2 regions of the Pedobacter sp. WC2423 genome follow, and region 1 is predicted to be linked to the other one. Evidence: riboswitches for the same ligand, from Rfam matches in the RefSeq annotation. Region 1 holds a riboswitch; the other holds the start of a gene.
The links. A riboswitch is a leader RNA that binds a small molecule or an ion and turns the genes downstream of it on or off. The one in region 1 is predicted to bind thiamine pyrophosphate.

Region 1 (5,498 bases):
CAGTAACAGCCCTCTTTTTTCAGATTTGTCTGCAATATATCCTCCATAGAGTGCAATCCCGATAGCGGGGAGTGCTTCACAAAGACCAACCAGCCCTAAAGCAAGCGGATCTTTCGTTAAGTGATAAATGTGGAAGCCGATAATTACAGCTTGCATCTGATAGGCAAACGTAAAAAAGAAACGCATACCAAGAAAAGATCTGAATTCCCTGTAGCGCAGGGCGGCGTAAGGATCTTGTTTATCTACAATTGTGGGACTGTCCAAAGGAAAATGATTTGAAACAAATGTATAGTATAAGCAAGTCTTTTTGAAATGTAATGTCAAATATGACAAAGCCATATTTGACATTAATAAATTATTTTACAAGATCATAGAAATCCTGATAAGCATGCTTCATGTTTTCTGCCTGGTTGATGGCAGAAGAAGCTGCAATTCCAAAGATGCCTGTTTCCAGTAAAGCTTCTACATCAGTTAATTTTACACCACCGACAGCTAATACCGGAAGATCAATTTCTTTTTCTTTTAAAGCTGAAGCAATTTTTGCATAACCTTCCAGGCCTAACCATGGAGCATTATTCGGCTTCGTATCCGTATGGCTGAACGGACCACAGCCTGCATAATCGGCGCCTTCTCTGGCTAACCTGAGTAATCCTTCTAAGGTATTGGAAGAACCGCCAATAGTAATGTCTTCTCCTAACTGCTCACGCAATGCACTGAAATCGGCATCCATGTCTTCGATATGAAAACCCTGTATATCTGCTTTTCTGTTCAAATGAATGTGATTGGTTACAATCAGTGTTGCGCCCCAGTCATCACAAATTTCTGCGATGGCATGAATATCCTTTAAAAGAGCTTCGTCATCCTTAGTCAAACAACGGTATTGAACCCACTTGGCGCCTGCTTCACAAGCAATTTGTGCCTGTTCAATATGCGTTAAGGCATCAATATCATGTGTGATAAACTGAAGCTTTTCGATGAATTTTTTCATGAGTTTATATCTTATTAAAATTTTCTAAAGTTAAATCTTAAAACTTAACATTTAAGGATAATAATAAGTTGGTTCCTGCCTGCGGGAAATAGAAATTCTCTGTTACACGGTTACCACCACTATAAGATCCATAGGTATATCCATTACTCTCATACTTTTTATCCAGAATGTTGTTAACCAGTAAACCGATGTTCATATTTTTCACCCCTTTAAAGCTGAAATCATAACCTAAACGGACATTGTTTACCCAGTACCCATTCAACTTTCTGCCTTCATTCTGTGTATTGTCCATATACTGTTTGCTCACGTACTTGCTTTGTAAAGCTACAGCGAAACTGGTAAACGGTTTATAAACCAGCTCCCCGAATAATACCGCATCCGGTGAAAAAGAAATAGTAGTATTCGTGTAATTGTAGGTATCCTCTTTTTTCGTATCATAATTATAAATGAACTCAGAGAAGTCTTTAATTTTATTTCTGCTCCATGCAGCATTGGCATTCATCAGAAAATGACGGCTTAAAGTATAGGATCCATCAAATTCAACTCCAATTCTGGAACTGTTAGGAACATTCTGACGGATCGGAGCACCCACATCACTTAGCTTTCCGGTAACTACCAGCTGATCTTTGTAGAACATGCCATATACGTTTACGCCCGCACTGTATTGTGCATCTTTGATCCGGTATCCGGCTTCTGCATTATACAACCTTTCAGGATGTGGAAGAGTACCCACATTTGCATTCACATAATCATCGCGGTTACCCTCCTTGTTGGCAATACTTAAAGAAGCATAGAGATTGCTTTTTGGATTTAAAAAGTAAGATGCACCAAGTTTAGGATTGAAGAAGTTCAGCTTATCATGGATATTTAAAGGCAATAAATCATTGTCATTACCTGTGATATCGTAATTCAATCTTCTGTATTGCAGGTCTGCAAATAAGTTCAGTTTTTCAACTGGGCTGTAAGAAACCTTCGCAAAAATATTGAAATCATTTTTATTTCCGTCTCCATCATAATAATGATCAGAGTTATTCAGGTTCGAAGAGGTTTGTGACCAGTTGATTTGCCCGTAATGTTGCCCGCGGTATTGGTTATAAGCACCACCTACTGTGAAATTGAGTTGAGAAGACGCTTTGTAATTGAAACTGTAAGTTGCGCCGTAAAAATTATTGTTTAACCAGCGTCTGCGGACAAGATCCGTTATCAATACTGGTGCGCCGTTAATAATCGGGTTCTCTAAGCCATAATCGGCAAATTTTTGTTTTGCTTTAAACTCTTCATAATAGCCTCTTCCATAAGTGTAATGTAAGGCCCCATTAAAAGAGAACCTGTCATTAAACTGTTTCGCATACAATACCTGGTAATGATCCTGCCAGTAGTTATCATTTTGATCTTTGTATAAGAATGAATTGTACTTCCTGTTATCTGCAGTTAATAAGTTTGTCGCATCAGCTCCGGTTATCTCATTTCTTGCGATATAATCATTGATCCCCTGCACATCACCTCTTAACTTCGATTCGGGAACACCATTCCAGGACTGGTAAGTTTTCTCTGAACCAGAAAAGACATTGATCCGTAACAGATCAGTTTTGCCATGATAGGCGCCAGACAGGAAATAAGATTTTAATAAGGATGCGCCACGGTCTACAAAACCATCAGATTGTATCCGGGACAAACGGCCATCAAAACTGAATTTATTATCAATCAATCCTGTTCCGATTTTCACTGTGTTTTTTAAAGTGTTGAAAGAACCATAGGTACTGTTAACTTCTGCATAAGGTTCTAAACCTGGTGCAGAGGTCTGTATGTTCAGGCTTCCGCCAAAGGCACCTGCACCATTTGTAGAAGTTCCCACGCCACGCTGAATCTGAATACTCTCTACTGAGGAAGCAAAATCAGGCATATTTACCCAGAATGAACCTTGACTTTCCGCATCATTTAAAGGAATTCCGTTAACTGTAACGTTGACCCTTGTCGCATCACTCCCCCTGATCCGGATACCTGTGTAACCTACTCCGGTTCCTGCATCAGAAGTAACCACCACACCTGGCGTATTGTTGATGATGAAAGGTAAATCCTGTCCGAAATTATTGGCTTCAATATCAGATTTGCTGACATTCTTATAAGTCGTACCTGACTTTTCTGTAGCCCTTGTCGCCATGACAATAACTTCATCTGCAAGATATGCTGAAGGCTCCAGGGTGAAATCGATATGCTGATCTCCATTGACTTCAATAGTTTTGTGCTGTGTTTCATAACCAACAAAACTTACGGTCAGCACATACTTACCCGCTTTAACATTTTTAAGCTCATATGCTCCCTGAGCATTGCTGCTGGAACCAATATTAGTGTTTTTTAAGCTGACACTTGCTCCTGGTAAACTGGTCTGTTTTGTTTTTTCGGAAACTGATCCCGAAATTGTGAATTGCGCGCTGGCAAATACTGGTAAAAGGAACACAGCTATAACTGCGATCAATAATGTTTTCAATTTGCTACTGTTTTTTTAGTAAAACCTGTTGTACATAGGGCTAATACAACATAATTAAACTCCATAACTCCAATCCCTCCGCCGGCATTACCCGGATCAGGTGCATATTTGAATCGCGTGAAATCAATTAAGCGCTCAAATAATGGGTATGATCTCAGCCTGTCTTTGTGTTTTTTACAAAACAAGGCACCCCTTTTGATATCGGCAAATGTATAAAATATTTTAGATATAGCAATTTAACAACACATGTACCGCTATTCTATATCTTCTTTCTCGCTTTGTGCATTCGTATATCCTTGTGAATATTTGATACTTCCCCAGGCGGTTAACATCGTAATGATATCTTCATCTTTAATCGGGCCGGTTAGCTGACTTTTACAATAGTCTAAAAATTCTGTTTCGTTCATTTCGTATGCTTATTTTGTTTCCAAAAATTTATCTATTGCTGTAATCGCATTTTGTAATCTGTCTTCAATGCCGCTAATCACAACATAGTCTGCACCAAGGTTTTTCAATTCTTTATGCCATATCGCCATAAAATGTTCGCGCATATGCGGAAAATCGCGCTGCGGATCTTCCTGCCATGGCAAATCAATATTCAGCAGTAAGTAATGATCATAGGTTCTCAATGGCAGCGCATCCAGTACAAGCTGAGGAGTCTCACCCAGCATCTCATCGCTCCATATTTTAACCGTTAAAAATGTGGTGTCACAGAAAATCAGCTCCTGTTCTGCAATAGCCAGGATCGATTCTTCAAGTGCCTGTTGTCCATGAAACATATTAACTTCATCCTGCATGGTACAAGGAGCTGTTAATGCCGCACAATAATACCTTGCAAACTCAGGTACCCAAAGCGTATGGTAATGTTTGGCCAGTAATTTTGTGAGTGTTGACTTTCCTGTACTTTCAGGGCCAACGATAGCTATTTTTTTAGTCATGACTTTTCAATGTAATTTCTGTTTCCACTGTTGATTTTTTCCATTCCTGGTAACCCACCCAGGCGATATAAACATATAAAGCATACATAATTGCAGTAGCATAAAGGTCTTTTGAAATATAAATGCCCACGTAAATGATATCAACAAAAATCCAGATCAGCCAGTTTTGCAATACTTTTCTGGCGAGGAATATTTGAGCGACCAGGCTGCATGCCGTACAAAAACTATCCAGAAATGGATAAGATGCCTTAGTAAAGTAATGCAGTAAAGTACCGGGGAGAATAGTCAGCAGGAGGACTGCCAGCGCAGATAAAGCTATCTCCTTGTTTGTAATCAAGCTGACTGGTCTGGAAGATTCAGGGTTATTACTGTTTTTACTCCAGAAATACCAGCCATAGGCATTGGTTACTAAGAAATAGACTTGCAAACCCATGTCTGAGTATAATTTTCTTTCAAAAAAGATAAAAATATAAATCAGTACACTGATAATAGCAAGAGGCCAGTTCAGAATATTATTTTTTGCTGCCAGCCATACACAAAGTGTTCCTGTAATGACGCCACACCATTCCAGCCGGCTTGTTATCTTAAAAAAATGAATAATACTTTCCCTGACTACATCAACTAGAGCTACCATGGGTCAAATGTAAAAAAATCCGGCAGAGATGAACATCCCAGGCGGTATTTTTAAACTAAACAAAAGAATACCTGATACTGAGGTTATGATCAATTTTTACTGGCAGGTGAAGAGCTGAAGCTCAAAGAAGTTCTGACACTCACATCTGTGGTTAAATTTTCTCTTAATACATATTCCAATCGCACTTTCAGGCTGTTGCCTTTAATGAACTTATCAACAAAACGTGAATTGTCAATGTCCAGGACCAAAGAAGACCCGATATGTTCTGATACGTCATTTCTTGAGGCGACCATGACTTCGCCACTGTTTCCGTTGGAAATAAAAATTTTAATGGATTTAAACATACCCATGCTTTTATCATTCGGATCGGAAGCAATAATCCTTGCAGATGCAATTCTGATATCCCTGACATAATCATTTCCACTCTGATTGCCTATTACCTCGTCAAAG
Region 2 (5,498 bases), 1.0 Mb from region 1:
TGTTCCCAGCTATAAGTATTAAAAATTGTAGTGAAATTATCAGTCATCCAGAAAAGAAGTTAAAGGGCTGCTTGACACAGCATATGAATTGACAGATCCTAATTTAGCTTCAAAAGCCATCCTTCCGGCAATGACTGCAATCTTAAACGCTTCGGCCATTTTAACCGGATCTCTGGAAACAGCAATTGCCGTATTCACCAATACTGCATCCGCGCCAATTTCCATAGCTTTTGCAGCATCCGAAGGCGCACCAATTCCAGCATCCACAATAACAGGCACATTACTCTGACTAATGATAATTTCAAGGAAATCAATAGTTTTCAACCCCTTATTACTTCCTATTGGCGAACCTAAAGGCATAACCGCAGCAGTACCGGCACTCTCTAAATGCTTGCACAATACCGGGTCAGCATGAATATACGGCAACACCATAAAACCCAATTTCGCCAGTTCTTCAGTTGCTTTTAACGTCTCAATAGGATCAGGCATTAAATATTTAGGATCAGGATGAATCTCCAGCTTAATCCAGTTGGTCTGCAAAGCTTCTCTGGCCATCTGCGCTGCAAAAACAGCTTCCTTCGCATTCCTTACACCCGAAGTATTTGGTAATAAGTTAAGCTGCGGGTAATTTAACCTGCTCAATATATCGTCTTCCTCATTCTTCAGATCAACTCTTTTTAAGGCTACAGTAACCAGTTCCGAACCAGAAGCCAGCAACGCCTGCTCCATGATTTCTGCTGAGCTGAACTTTCCCGTCCCTGTAAATAAACGGGAGGTAAATACTTTATCTGCAATAGTTAACATATCGTTTGTTTTGAATTAAGGTTTAATTTCTGATAGATCAAGCCAATATTTCCAGCCAGATCAACACCCTGTGTGAGTAAACCAGAGACTGCAATTCCATAAATCCCTGTTTGAAGAATACGCGCAATATCCTGAGTTGTAATACCACCAATGGCAATAATGGGTAATTGAATACCGGCCGCACGCACTTGTTCCATCAGCTTTTGATAACCACCAAGACCAAGTACCGGGCTTAAATTTTGCTTGGTCGTGGTAAAACGGAAAGGCCCCAGACCTATATAATCCGCACCTTCCGCTACCCTTCTGCATATATCTTCAAAAGTATTTGCCGTTCCGCCAATACACTTATCCTTTCCCAGAATAGCCCTTGCCTGCGCTACAGGCATATCATTTAAACCCAGATGTACTCCATAAGCGCCAGATTTCAAAGCCAGTTCAGGATAGTCATTTACAATTAATTTTGCACCGTACTTTTCGCATAAACGACTGGCCTGAACAGCGAGTTCAAGTACAACATCTTCCGGTTGCTCCTTAACCCGCAATTGTATCCATTGACCACCTGCCTGCAATACTTTCTCAATCGCAGTAAGGTGTGTCCCATTTTCAGGGGGCTGCGATATATAATGTAACTGATCAATTAACATATCTTATAATGATTTAATCATTTTTTCAAATTCTTTTACTGCATCGGACGGGTGATTCCAAAGAGCCCCAAGAACAACGGCACCGTCAAAATTCATCCGCTGTAATTCCTGAAACAGTGCTGCTGTAACCCCTCCGATACCAAATACCTTCAGCCCTTCGGGAACAGCAGTCAGACTAAAATTCTTATCCACTATACTTTGATAACCCACTTTAGAAATACTATTAAATACTGGCCCAAAAAAAACATAATCCAGAAAGGCAGTATCTTCTGGCGGGCCCCATTCATGAACAGAACGGCTTAAATGAAAGCCATCGGTAAAAAGTTCTATTCTTTTTTTTGCGCCAGTAAGCTTCCATAGTTTTTCGGGATAATGAAGCCTGCGGATTGAAAACCTGTTTGCCAGCTCATGATGCTGATGAATAGAAATTGACCGGTAATAATCCGGATTGATCTCCTTCATCAGCTTCATAAATCCAGCCTCCTCACTTTCCGGTTTCCTGAGATGCAACAATTGAAGCCCCGCACCAAACAAAGCATTAATCAATTCGCCCTCTCCCTGAAAATAATCCGGACGTGTGACGGCTATGAGTTCCATTTACAAATATATTTCACTTCCTTTTGCTGTGAATTCGCGCGATTTATCTTCCATACCTTTCGCCAGTGCTGCAGCTTCATCCAATCCTTGTTTAACAGCATATTCCCTTACATCCTGCGTGATTTTCATCGAGCAGAAATTCGGGCCGCACATTGAACAGAAGTGAGCGATTTTAGCCCCATCCGCAGGAAGTGTTTCATCATGAAATTCTTTGGCAGTATCCGGGTCAAGTGAAAGATTAAACTGATCTTCCCATCTGAATTCAAACCTGGCTTTACTCAAAGCATTATCCCGGTATTGCGCACCGGGATGTCCTTTTGCCAGATCTGCCGCATGTGCCGCAATTTTATAAGTGATTACTCCGTCCTTTACATCTTTCTTATTTGGTAAACCCAAATGTTCCTTTGGCGTCACATAACACAACATCGCAGTTCCGTACCAACCAATCATAGCTGCACCAATTGCTGAAGTAATATGGTCATATCCAGGTGCAATATCTGTAGTCAGGGGGCCCAAAGTATAAAATGGAGCTTCCCCGCAATGTTCCAGCTGTTTCTCCATATTTTCCTTAATCATGTGCATCGGTACGTGGCCAGGACCTTCAATAATAGTCTGTACATCATGTTTCCAGGCAATTTTTGTCAGTTCACCTAATGTCTCCAGCTCTGCAAACTGTGCAGCATCATTGGCATCAGCCAAACATCCAGGCCTTAATCCGTCACCTAATGAAAAGGCAACATCATAGGCTTTCATGATCTCACAGATTTCTTCAAAATGTGTATACAGAAAACTCTCCTGATGATGTGCTAAGCACCATTTTGCCATGATTGATCCACCTCTTGAAACTATACCCGTAATTCTTTTTGCGGTCAGCGGGATATATCTTAATAACACGCCTGCATGGATAGTAAAGTAATCAACTCCTTGCTCAGCCTGCTCAATTAATGTATCTCTAAACAGTTCCCAGGTCAGGTCTTCTGCTTTACCGTTTACTTTTTCAAGCGCCTGATAAATTGGAACTGTACCGATTGGAACTGGTGAATTCCGGATAATCCACTCTCTTGTTTCATGGATATTCTTACCAGTTGATAAATCCATAATGGTATCCGCACCCCAGCGGCATGCCCACACCGCTTTTTCAACTTCTTCCTCAATACTGGAAGTCACTGCCGAATTACCAATGTTTGCATTAATCTTAACCAGGAAATTCCGGCCGATAATCATGGGTTCAGATTCAGGGTGGTTGATATTCGATGGAATAACGGCTCTTCCACAAGCTACTTCCTGACGTACAAATTCTGGTGTAATAAATCCCTTAGGTGTATTGGCACCGAAGCTATTTCCTGCATGCTGATGGCTCATCGCTTCAGCCTGCTCCCCTTTTTCGTTATTCCAAAGTTCTATTCTTTGATTTTCTCTGATTGCGATATATTCCATTTCGGGAGTAATGATCCCTTTTCTGGCATAGTGCATCTGAGATACATTCTGTCCAGCTTTTGCACGGTATGGCTGATGCTGAAAAGAGAAACGCAATTGATCTAGTGAAGGATCTGCCAATCGCTGTGCACCATAAGCAGAGGTAATCTGATCCAGTTTTTCTACATCACCTCTATCGGTCACCCAACGTTCCCGGATTCGCGGCAAGCCCGCTTTAACATCAATATGCGCATTCGGATCTGTATAAGGCCCGCTGGTATCATAAACTGTTACGGACGGATTTTTCTCTGTCAGGCCAAAACCATTATGTATTTTGGTTTCGCTAAGGCTGATTTCACGCATGGCCACTTCAATAGCATGAAGCTCGCCTTTTACAAAAACTTTACGGGAAGCCGGGAAGGGCTCCCTGCTGATGACCTGGCCATCTGGAATTTTTTCTACTTTCATCGTTATGTGATTTTGTTAGGTTGCAAACAGAAATTAATGGATTATCCTCCTTGAGTTGCTTTGATGAGCATGACCTGATCTCCGGGTTGAAGATGGTATACAGACCAGTCAGATTTAGAGACGACTGACTGATTAACAGCCACCGCAATACCGCTTCCTGAAACCTGCAAAACTGCAGTTAAAAGTTGTATTACAGAACATGAACCTGCAATAGAATAAGTTTGATGATTTACAGTAATTTCCATTCTTTTCATTTTTAATAACGATAGGAATGACCTGTATAAGGAATGAAAAACCAGCAACATAGTTGTGGCCTTACTTTTCCCTTCGGCAGTACTAACTGCATCAGGTTCAAAGGGTATATCTCAGCACAAGGCACCCCTAAAGTTTTTTGTAAACCTATAACATTTTTAATAAGAAAAGAAATTTATTAAAAAATCCTCTTCAAAAAGCATAACTTCTCTTGTCACTTTTACATTACAAACATCAGATGTATGATGCGATTACATACCTTTGAAACATCAGATGTTTAATTCACGAAAGCGATAGGGTTAAAATACTTATTAAACCCCAGGATCAATAATTATTTTAACCCTCAAAGGCTCCATCTGACAAGAAAGATAATAGCTAACACAGATGAAAAGAATCAATTTATCAGACAAAGTAATCGCTGCCCTCAAAAGCGATATCACCTCTGGCAAACTAAAAAAAGGCACAAAAATCCCATCAGAACCTGAACTGATGGAACGTTATGAAGTTGGCCGTTCTACGATCAGGGAAGCGATAAAAACCCTTGCGATCTCCGGCATCCTTAAAGTACAGCAAGGTTCAGGTACTTTTGTCGCCTCAAAAATAAAAGAGGAAACTCTTGCGCAGCGTCTGCGCCGGGCAGACTTTGAAGAAATTAATACCGTTCGTTCCTTACTCGAAAAAGAAATTGTAAAACTTGCCTGTCTGAACAGAACTGAAGAAGATCTGGCTGCGATGCAAAATCATCTTTTGCAACGAAAAAAAGCTATCGATACCGATCAGCAGCAAAAATGCACAGACGCAGATATAGCATTCCACGTCAGCATTGCGAAAGCTTCAAAAAACAAAGTATTAATTGACCTGTATCAGAACTTCACCTCAGTAATCCGCGATTTTTTCACTAAACGCAAAGAGCAAAATATGGTCTACTTTTCCAGGAGCCAGGTATGGCATGAAGAACTGGCAACTGCGATTGTGAACAGGGATCAGGCCGCGGCAGAACAGCTCATCAAAACTTTACTAGATAACAATTACTAAAAACTATCATTAATCATACAACTCATGACAATTTTAACCTTTACCCTGATCCTGTTATTGGGGGCTTATCTTGCAGGACTTGCTGGTTCACTAACTGGTTTAGGCGGCGGGGTGGTAATTATACCCTTGCTGACCCTATTTTTTCATGTTGATATCCGCTACGCAATCGGTGCAGCACTCGTCGCTTCGATCGCCACCTCTTCCGGCTCTGCAAGTGCCTATGTGAAAGAAGGTATTACCAATATCCGCCTCGGGATGTTCCTGGAGATTGCAACGACTGCA

Region 2: linked by a shared signal. The riboswitch ahead of thiS (sulfur carrier protein ThiS) and the one ahead of AB3G38_RS17485 (TonB-dependent receptor) in region 1 are both predicted to bind thiamine pyrophosphate.

The regions. Positions count from the first base shown of each region.
Region 1 covers NZ_CP162005.1:4,194,908-4,200,405, forward strand. The annotation lists gene AB3G38_RS17475 (MFS transporter) at 1-264, opposite strand, end outside; gene AB3G38_RS17480 (thiamine phosphate synthase) at 356-988, opposite strand; gene AB3G38_RS17485 (TonB-dependent receptor) at 1,026-3,476, opposite strand; TPP riboswitch at 3,533-3,680, opposite strand; gene AB3G38_RS17490 (hypothetical protein) at 3,731-3,883, opposite strand; gene AB3G38_RS17495 (AAA family ATPase) at 3,893-4,414, opposite strand; gene pnuC (nicotinamide riboside transporter PnuC) at 4,407-5,048, opposite strand; gene AB3G38_RS17505 (hypothetical protein) at 5,138-5,498, opposite strand, start outside.
Region 2 covers NZ_CP162005.1:5,228,923-5,234,420, reverse strand. The annotation lists gene thiH (2-iminoacetate synthase ThiH) at 1-47, opposite strand, end outside; gene AB3G38_RS21900 (thiazole synthase) at 40-804, opposite strand; gene AB3G38_RS21895 (thiamine phosphate synthase) at 798-1,448, opposite strand; gene AB3G38_RS21890 (thiamine phosphate synthase) at 1,452-2,045, opposite strand; gene thiC (phosphomethylpyrimidine synthase ThiC) at 2,046-3,929, opposite strand; gene thiS (sulfur carrier protein ThiS) at 3,971-4,174, opposite strand; TPP riboswitch at 4,235-4,322, opposite strand; gene AB3G38_RS21875 (FadR/GntR family transcriptional regulator) at 4,566-5,216, shown strand; gene AB3G38_RS21870 (sulfite exporter TauE/SafE family protein) at 5,241-5,498, shown strand, end outside.